3 regions of the Desulfovibrio sp. TomC genome follow, and region 3 is predicted to be linked to each of the others. Evidence: predicted binding sites of a transcription regulator. Region 3 holds the regulator's gene; each other region holds the start of a gene.
What was found. Region 3 encodes sigma-54, which starts transcription at its own class of promoters, with help from an activator protein. Its sites were predicted from a motif close to CTGGCACGGNNNNTGCTT; they were not measured.
Positions count from the first base shown of each region.

Region 1: a site for sigma-54 is predicted at 1,821-1,838, ahead of NY78_RS09435 (Flp family type IVb pilin). Genes of this name have one in related genera too.
Region 2: a site for sigma-54 is predicted at 1,948-1,965, ahead of NY78_RS05860 (protoporphyrinogen/coproporphyrinogen oxidase). Genes of this name have one in related genera too.

Region 1 covers NZ_JSEH01000008.1:89,684-92,868, reverse strand. Annotated here, with positions in the region: gene NY78_RS09445 (hypothetical protein) at 316-525, opposite strand; gene NY78_RS09440 (PaaI family thioesterase) at 546-932, opposite strand; gene NY78_RS23665 (Flp family type IVb pilin) at 1,140-1,307, opposite strand; gene NY78_RS09435 (Flp family type IVb pilin) at 1,585-1,761, opposite strand; gene NY78_RS24650 (Flp family type IVb pilin) at 2,191-2,364, opposite strand; gene NY78_RS09425 (Flp family type IVb pilin) at 2,791-2,967, opposite strand; gene NY78_RS09420 (hypothetical protein) at 3,170-3,185, opposite strand, start outside.
Region 2 covers NZ_JSEH01000005.1:12,916-16,100, reverse strand. Annotated here, with positions in the region: gene NY78_RS05875 (lipoate--protein ligase) at 1-13, shown strand, start outside; gene NY78_RS05870 (tetratricopeptide repeat protein) at 301-1,080, opposite strand; gene NY78_RS05865 (RNA recognition motif domain-containing protein) at 1,599-1,877, shown strand; gene NY78_RS05860 (protoporphyrinogen/coproporphyrinogen oxidase) at 1,994-3,185, shown strand, end outside.
Region 3 covers NZ_JSEH01000001.1:294,090-297,274, reverse strand. Annotated here, with positions in the region: gene NY78_RS01425 (CTP synthase) at 1-101, shown strand, start outside; gene NY78_RS01420 (KdsC family phosphatase) at 446-982, shown strand; gene rpoN (RNA polymerase factor sigma-54) at 1,112-2,548, shown strand; gene hpf (ribosome hibernation-promoting factor, HPF/YfiA family) at 2,601-3,149, shown strand; gene NY78_RS01405 (PTS sugar transporter subunit IIA) at 3,150-3,185, shown strand, end outside.

The DNA of each region.
Region 1 (3,185 bases), on a different contig from region 3:
CCCAATCCCACACGGGTCCGGATGCGCCGAGTGCGGGCGGGGCATCCGGACTTCGTTATTGAGGGCTGGAGGCGGGCCTTTGGGAGACCGGTCCCTGCAGTCCGTGGGAATGGAAGGCGGCGGCACAGGGGGCCTTGGCCTGGAACGCCGGGCGCGTCTCCCTGCCAGGATTCCCGCAGGGTCCGGGGCCGCAAGGACGGGGCGACGCCCCGCTTTTTTTTGCCCCCTTCTTTCCAGACCGGGAACCGTCCGGGAGGTATGCCCTCAGCTGCCGGGTGTTGGGCCGGGGCCGGTCGCCTTGGGCGGGAGCCGGGATCAGTCCGCCAGTTCCCATTGGGTGTTGTCGCTGTTTTTTTGCGTGGCCACGGTCTTTCTGGCGCCGCAGTGACGGCAAAAGACCTCCACCGTCCGGCTGGTTTCGGTCCGGGCCGCCTCGGAGGAGACAAGGGCCGGCTTGTCGCAGAACATGCAGTCGAACTGCGGCTCTTCGGTCGCGGGGGAAGGGGTGTGAACGGTAAAGCTCATGCGGGCTCCTTGGAGGGTTCTCAGCGGCTAAGGACGTGGGCAGCCGGGACAAAACAGGTGAAACTGCCGGTCAGCACGGTTTCGGCTTCCCGGCGCACCACGACATCCACCAGACGCTTTTTGCCGGCGGTCTCCCGCACCGTGGCCTCGGCCTCAAGCTCATCGCCGACAATCGCCGGGGCGGTGAACCGGATGTCGGCCGCGCCGAGCACCACGAGGGGATCATTGACCGCCAGCATGGCGGCATAGTCGGCCAGGCCGAAGACAAAGCCGCCGTGGACCAGGCCCCGGTCGTCGGCGGCCATGGCCGTCGTGGCGGTCAGCCGCGCCACGGCCTGCCCCGGGGCCAGGGATATGGGGCGGCCGCACAGGTCGGGATTGATGCGGAGGTGGGTGTTGGCGTTCAAAGTCAGGCTCCTTTGAACCCAGAATGCCAAAAGGGGCCTTTCCCGGCAAACGAAAAGGCCGTCTCCCGTTGAGGGGGACGGCGTTTTGTCTGGAGCGGCCGTTCGCCCGGTGCAGTTCTTGGGGAATGGGTGCGTTGTTTGGGGAAGCCGCGGAATGCCGACGTGTTGCCGGTTGTTTGTCTCTGCGAAAGGGCCAACGTCCCGGTGTTAGGGGCTGATCGTATCGGCGATGCGCTGGTAGATCGTGGCCATGGAGACGCCGATGGCGGTGACGACGACGAGGATGGCCGTGGAGATCAAAGCGACCATGAGTCCGTATTCAACTGCGGTGGCCCCGGTCTCGTCCCGGATAAACCTGGTGATGGCTGGCGGCATGGCGTTTCTCCCGACCGGAAAGGGCACGTGCTCCCCGAAGGGTTTTGGGGAGACGATAGCACAGGCCATGCCAAAGCAATGGAATTGGTAACCGCCTTGATAACCGGCGGAATACAGGTCGTCCTGAGGCGGTAATCCAGAAACAGTGGAATATGCCGGGGCGATTTCCAGGAATTAGACCGGCCGGGGGAGGTGACGCGAAGAGGCGTACGCTCCATAACAAAAGTCCGTCCCCGCTGCCGGGGACGGACTTTTCGCTTCGCGAAGCCGAGTGCGCTTAGGAGGCAGCGGCCGTCAGGGACGTGGAGATTCCATCGAACAGCTTGGACAGGCTGGTGCCGACGGCGGTGACGGCGGTGATGATGACGGCGGCGATCAGAGCGGCCATAAGCCCGTATTCAACTGCCGTGGCCCCTTCTTCGTCGCGGATGAAATTGGTGATGGCGGTCAGCATGGCGGTTCTCCTGGTATGTAAAGTTGCTTTGGTTCCCTGTGCGTCTCTGAATCAAGAGAAAGCACAGGCTGTGCCAACCTGGATGGTTGTCTTAACATGCTTTAAATACATGGAATAATAATTTTGACGGGCTTCTCGCTCCAGGATTGATGGAACGGGCCTGGGCCGCTCCCCGAGAAATGGAGCCCAAAGGACAGGCCAGGCGCAGCGGTTGGCCTGGTATGGTCCTCCTCGGACGAGGCCGCCGGGACAGCGGCTCGGACAGCTTGGCCGGGCTGTCCGCCGGGGAGGGGACACGGTTGGGGGCTGCCGTCCATGGCCGGCTGTTGGGAAGGGAAGGGGGACTCGGGTGAAACGGCTGCGTTCCAAAGGAAAAGTCCGTCCCCGGTAGCCGGGGACGGACTTTTCGCTTCGCGAAGCCGAGTGCGCTTAGGAGGCAGCGGCCGTCAGGGACGTGGAGATTCCATCGAACAGCTTGGACAGGCTGGTGCCGACGGCGGTGACGGCGGTGATGATGACGGCGGCGATCAGAGCGGCCATAAGCCCGTATTCAACTGCCGTGGCCCCTTCTTCGTCGCGGATGAAATTGGTGATGGCGGTCACATGGCGGTTCTCCTGGTATGTAAAGTTGCTTTGGTTCCCTGCGTGCGTCTCTGAACCAAGAGAAAGCACAGGCTGTGCCAATCTGGATGGTCATCTTAACATGCTTTAAATACAAGGGATAATAATTCTGACGGGCTTTTCGCTCCAGGATTGATGGAACGGGCCTGAGCCGCTCCCCGAGAAATGGAGCCCAAAGGACAGGCCAGGCGCAGCGGTTGGCCTGGTATGGTCCTTCTCGGACCTGCCAGCCCGGCTGTGGGCGGCTCGGCTGCGGCTGCCCGGCCGTGGGCGGGTGGGGTGGGTGCTGCCGGCTATGGCCGGCTCTTGGGGACGGGGGAGAAACTCGGGAGAAGCGGCGCGTTCCAAAGGAAAAGGCCGTCCCCGGTAGCCGGGGACGGCCTTTTTGCTTCGCGAAGCCAAGTGCACTTAGGAGGCAGCGGCCGTCAGGGAGGTGGAGATTCCATCGAACAGCTTGGACAGGCTGGTGCCGACGGCGGTGACGGCGGTGATGATGACGGCGGCGATCAGAGCGGCCATAAGCCCGTATTCAACTGCCGTGGCCCCTTCTTCGTCGCGGATGAAATTGGTGATGGCGGTCAACATGGCGGTTCTCCTGGTATGTAAAGTTGTTTTGGTTCCCTGTGCGTCTCTTGCCTTTCAATAAGCAGGAGCCGTGCCAGGGCGGGCCATTTTTTTAACAACTTGATATGTCAGGATTATATCCATGGTCGGGGCGGCTTTGGTCCAGCCGGCGTGGAGTGCCGGAGCGACGTTCCAGCAACCGTGGAGCCGGTGTTCCCAGGTATCAGGGTGCGGCGCGC
Region 2 (3,185 bases), on a different contig from region 3:
TTGTTTGTTTTAGGCAAGGGGGAGGGGGAAAAGGCAGGAAGAGTGCCTCCGGCGGCCGGGGGGATGATCCCCCCGGACCCCTCAACGGGGTTAAGGGGGGTGGCGGCGTTGCCGCGACGGTGAGCGGGAGCGAGAAAAAAACGGGTTTGCCGGGAACCACCTTTGCTCCGACGGCCGATTGCACAACCCCGGACCCCTCCACTGGGAGAAGTTTGTACAAGAGGTTTTGGGCACCGACCGACAAGACGGTCGGCTGGGGGGCAGCCTGTCGTGGCGCCGCCCGTAGCCGGTATTGCCGCGTCAGGCCCCGGACGGCGCGTCGCCCATGGCCTGAGCCGCAGCGACAGCCGCCTTGCGGGCGGCCTTGGCCAGTTTGCCGGCAATAAGGAACCCCGGGTTGATGGCCAGACACTGCTCGGCCGCCTCCACCGCCCCGGTAAATTCTTGCAACTCGTAGAGCACCCGGCCAAAGTTGAACAGCAGGTTTTCGTCGTTCTCGCTGACCGAAAGCGCCTTGCGGTAATAATCCCGGGCCAGGGGCAGCAGGCCGGCCTTGCGCATCCGGATGCCGAATTCATTGAACAGAAATTTATTGTCCGGCCCAAAGGCCAGATCAATGCCCATGATCTTGTCGAAAATCTCCCGGGCCTCGTCGAGCTTGCCCCCGGCCAGATAGGCGTTGCCCAGGCCGAAAATGGCCCGCAGGTTCTCCGCATCATATTCCAGGGCCTTTTGAAACGATTCCTCGGCCCGCTCCAGCCGCCCGGCCTCCAGGTGCTTCTCGCCGCGCGCCAGCTCCAGCTGCATGGACTCCATGCGCGGCTTGACCAGATTGTAGTACAGCAGAGGCTCGGGCTTGAACTTGCTTAAAAACTCCTCCTCGGTCACTGGCGTCACTTCGCCGCTGGGCACGCTGTTGCCGTTTAAGGCCTGAATCCGGATACCGGTCTCGGGTGTTTTTTCGGCATAGTAATACAGCACCCGCTCACCTTCCTTGGTGGTGGTCCCGATCCCCATCTTGTAGGACTCCCGAAGCGACGCGGCCACGGCAAAACGCTCTGCTTCCAGCTTGGCTGCCATACATCCTCCAGCCATCCAAATAACAACAGCTGCAGAAACGCGCTGTCGCACCACTAACAAATAGCATGATTTCGTGTCGGATGCATCACACACCGGCCCTCGCGGACCGGCAGCCTGGTCTCCAGCCCACAAGGGTCGGAAACGTCTCGGCAACGCCGCTGAAAGATGTAAAAATTCAAGGGATAAGGGCAGTAAGGAACAATTTTTTCTTGCCAGCCCTTGCGGGGTCCGATATTCTTTCCAATATTCGCTCAAACCCGTGACGATACCGCGTGTGGTGCGTGAACTTCCTCCCGGGACCTTGTGCGACGCGATGCTGACGGAGTCTTAACACCGAGTGCACACAGACTGCTTTCTCTCATCCTGCCGTCATAGCCGACGGATGCACTCCAATGTCAGGCCTATCACGGCCCTGCGGCCGATGGGATCGTCCTGGGGAGGAGCGTAGCCGGCGGGTAGCCGTCCTCCGTCCACGCTTCGCGTTCGCTGACGTCAACCGTTTTGGGAGTCCGTGTCTCATGTCCAAAAACATCTATGTTGGCAACCTGCCCTTCCGCACCACCGAGGAAAGTGTCCGTGACCTGTTTGGCCGTTATGGGGCCGTGCAATCCGTCAAACTGATTTCCGACCGCGAGACTGGCAAACCGCGCGGCTTCGGATTCGTGGAGATGGATGACGACAACGCCGCCAACGAGGCTATCCAGGCTCTGGACGGGGCCGAGTTCGAGGGTCGCAGCCTCAAGGTCAACGAGGCCAAACCCCGCGCTCCGCGTCCCCCCCGCCGCCCGGACTGGTAATCGCCCGGCAAACCATGTTTCCTCCCGGGTCCGGCCTATCCGGACCCGGGATTTTTTTTGACAGGCCCGGCTGGCCCTGTTCTTGCCTGCCTGCCGCCAGTCCCCCGGAGGCATCCATGCACGTCAAATATCTGATCATCGGAGCCGGACCGACCGGCCTAGGCGCGGCCAACCGGCTGGCCGAGCTCGGCGAAAACGACTTCCTGGTCCTGGAGCGCCAGCCCTACGTCGGCGGACTGGCCGCCAGCTTCACCGACCCGGCCGGCTTCACCTGGGACGTGGGCGGGCACGTGGTTTTTTCCCACTATCAGGCCTTTGACCGATTGCTCGAGGAACTGCTTGGCGACGAAATCCTGCGCCACCAGCGCGAATCCTGGATTCGCGTGGCCCAGACTTTTGTCCCCTACCCTTTCCAAAACAACATCCGCCGCCTGCCGCCCGATCTGGTTTGGGAATGCGTCGAAGGCCTGCTGGCCGCCGGACGCGAGGCCCAAACAGGCGTCCACTCTGCCCCACCGGCCCATTTCGGGGAATGGATTGACCGGGTGTTTGGTCCGGGCATCGCCCGGCTGTTCATGACCCCCTATAATTTCAAAGTCTGGGCCCATCCGGCCGAGACCATGTCCCACCGTTGGATCGGCGAACGGGTGTCGGTGGTGGACGCCGCCCGGGTGATCAAAAACATCATCTATGCCGCCGACGACGTGGCCTGGGGTCCCAACAACACCTTCAGCTTTCCCCTGTCCGGCGGCACCGGCGAGATTTTTCGCCGCCTGGGCGCACGGTTTGCCGACCGGCTGCGCCTGGGCGAACCGGTCCGGCGCATCGACGCAGCCGGCAAAACCGTACTGACCGGCTCGGGCGAGACCGTCGCCTACGACCATCTCCTCTCCACCGGCCCTCTGGACATGCTGGTCGCCGAGCAACTGACCGACGCCAGCGAAACCATGCGCCGGGCCGCAGCCCACCTCAAGCACAGCGGCTCCCACATCCACGGCCTGGGCTTTGCCGGAGCCAGCCCCGATCCCCGCTGCTGGATGTATTTCCCGGAAGCGGACTGTCCCTTTTACCGGGTCACCAACTTTCACATCTATTCGCCCAACAACACCCCGGACCCGGACGGCCTGACCGCGCGCAGCCGGGCGCTGATGACCGAGACGAGCTTTTCCGCCTACAAGCCGGCCGATCCGGCCACGCTGACGGCCAGGACCCTGGAAGGGCTGGTGGCCACCACCCTCATCGCCCCCGAGGATCTGGCTCGGCGCAAGGCCACCTGGGAGATGCGGGTGGACTATGCCTACCCCATTC
Region 3 (3,185 bases):
TGGGCTGCCAGTTCCATCCGGAATTCAAGAGCAGCCCCATGCGCCCGCATCCGCTGTTCCGGGAATTTGTGACTGCGGCCAAACGCTGCAAGAAAGCCTAGCCTGCTCACGCGAGGCACGTCTGACGGCCGTCCGGGGGAAGCGACTTTCTCCCGGACGGCTTCGTTGTAACTGGGGCCCGTCTGGCCTGCCGGGCTCGTTGGCTATGCGCGGTGTCCTGGGGCCAGGGAAGAGACCAGGGCGGCCAAGGCCCAAGGCGTGCTCCTTGTCCCGTTGCCATGAGAGCAGGAAAAACACCTCTATCTGCTGGTCATTTCGGTGTTTTTTGGCTATGATCGCCCCGTTGGGCGGGACATGCCGGCTGCGTCTGGGCATTGGGGTCTTGTCTGTCAGGAGCGGCGTTTGGGTCGGGGAGGAAGTGTGCTCCGGCCGTTGGAGGTTTTGTATGCCTGAGGATGCGAATCTGGCCGCCAGCCGGGCCAGGGAAGTGGCGTTGCTGGTTCTTGATGTCGACGGCGTCATGACCGACGGCGGCATCTATGTCGATGCTCGTGGCGAGGTGACCAAACGGTTTCATGTCCATGACAGCCTGGGCCTCATGGCGGCCCAGGCTGTCGGACTGGCTGTTGCGGTCATAAGCGGCCTGGACAGTCCGGCCGTGGCCGCGCGCATGGCCGATCTGGGCATTGCCGAGTACCACCCGGGCCATCACCGCAAGATGGGCGTGCTGCGGGGTATTCTGGAACGCCAGGGTGTTTCGCCAGAACAGACCGCCTATCTGGGCGATGATTGGGTGGACGCCGGCCCCATGGGGCTGGTCGGGTTGCCCATGACCGTGGCCGATGCCCAACCGGAGATCCTGGAGCTGGCCCTGTGGGTCTCGCGCCGGGGTGGGGGGCACGGGGCGGTCCGCGAGGCTGTGCGGTTTATCCTGGCAGCCAAGGGGCAACTCGGGGCTGCCTATGAGTGGTTCCTCGACTAGGGCCGCTTGTGCCGATTGCCACGAGGTCGCAATTGTGGCATGGTTTTTGTTGGGCGGGCTGGCTGTGGGCCGCCGTCCAAACCGAGTAGAACCCTTGGACGCAAACGACTCACGCGCACGGCGGTAAGCATGGCCCTGGAACTGCGGCAGCAGCTCAAGCTTTCCCAACAGCTGGTGATGACCCCCCAGCTGCAACAAGCCATCAAACTCCTTCAACTTTCCCGGTTGGAGCTGCTTGAGAGCGTGCAGCAGGAGCTGTTGGAAAATCCAATGCTGGAGGAGACCGTCGAGGACGACCGGCCAACTGAACGGGTCATGGCCGAAGACAACCTCGGGCCGACCGGCAATTCCACGGACGCAGCCATGGAGAAGGAGCTGCTCAAAAACGCCGAGTGGGATGACTACCTTGGTGATTTTGCCAGCACCGGCCGCCAGTCTCAGTCCCGCGATTCCGAAATTCCCGAAGAGGGCATGGCCTATGACGCCCGGCTGGCCTCCAAGCCGTCCCTGGACGGGCATCTGGGCTGGCAGATGCATCTGTCCAATTTTACCCCCAAGGAAGTGGAAGTCGGGGAAGCCATCATCGGCAGCCTGGACTCCTCGGGCTATCTGCAGGCCACGGTGGAAGAGCTGGCCGGGATGGCCGGGGCCGAACCGGCCATGGTGGAAGCGGTGCTCCATCGCCTCCAGCGCCTTGATCCCGTGGGCGTGGCCGCCCGCACGCCCAGCGAGTGTCTGCTGATCCAGATCGAGGTCTGCGGCTACGAAGATACCATCCTCATTGAACTGGTGCGCGAGCATCTTGAGGACCTGGAAAAGAAGCGCTACAAGCCGCTTTGCAAAAAATTTCATCTGACCATGGAAAAACTCAAGGAATACCTGGAGATGATCCAGACCCTTGATCCCATGCCCGGGGCCAGCTACGGTTCCGGGGACCCGATCTACGTCAGTCCTGACGCCTTCGTGTATAAATACGGGGATGATTTCGTTATCGTGCTCAACGAGGAAGGGATGCCCCGCCTGGGGCTCAACACGACCTATCTCGACGGCACGAACCCGAATAAAGACAAGGATAAGGACTACCTGCAAGACAAGATGCGCTCGGCTATGTGGCTCATGAAAAGCCTGTATCAGCGCCAGCGAACACTGTATAAGGTGCTTGAGAGCCTGGTCAAATTTCAGCGCGGCTTTTTCGAGGACGGCGTGACCAAGCTTCGGCCGCTCATTCTCAAGGACGTGGCCGACGACATCAGCATGCACGAGTCCACGGTCAGCCGCATCACCTCCAACAAGTACGTGGCCACGCCCCATGGCATTTTTGAGCTCAAGTTCTTCTTTAACAGTTCGCTGGAGCTCGACGACGGCACCACGGTTGGTTCGGAGTCGGTCAAGGCCATGATCAAGCGCATTATTTCCGGCGAGAACGCCAAAAAGCCCATCAGCGACGAGGCTATCGCCGATATGCTCAAAGACGAGCTGCAAATCAACATCGCCCGGCGAACCGTGGCCAAATACCGAACGGCCATGGGCATCGAGTCATCGTCGAAACGCAAGGCGGTTTTCTGATGCTTCGGACCGGGTTTTCCCGGCCCCACACCACGCCATCCCGGAGGATAACATGAACATCACCTTTAATTTCAAAAATTTTGAACCATCCGATCACTTGCGGGACTATGCCCGCAAGCGTTTTGAAAAACTTGCCAAATACACCACGGCCGTGGACTCTTCGGAGTTGCAGGTCAATCTGGCTGTGGAAAAGACCCGCCAGATGGCCGACGTGATCTTCCAGGCCGACAACATGCACATCTCGGCCCACGAAGTGTCCGAGGACATGTACTCCACCATTGACCTGATTCTCGACAAAATTGAGGCCCAGGCCAAGAAATTCCGGGAAAAGCAGAAGGACCGCCGTCGCCAGACCATCGAGCAGGTCCGCATGGACGTCATCAGCATCAGTGAGGACAGCGAGGGCGGCCGCATCCCCACCATCATCGAGACGGACAAGTACGAGCCCAAGCCCATGGCCGTTGAAGAGGCCGCCATGCAGCTTGAGGCGCTCAAGTACGAGTTCCTGGTGTTTATCAATTCCGAAAGCGAACGGCCCAATGTCATCTACCGACTGCGCAACGGCGACTTCGGCCTCATCGATCCTGGAACGGGCGTCTAAATGCGGTTAGAGGACTATCTCCAGCCCGATTTCGTG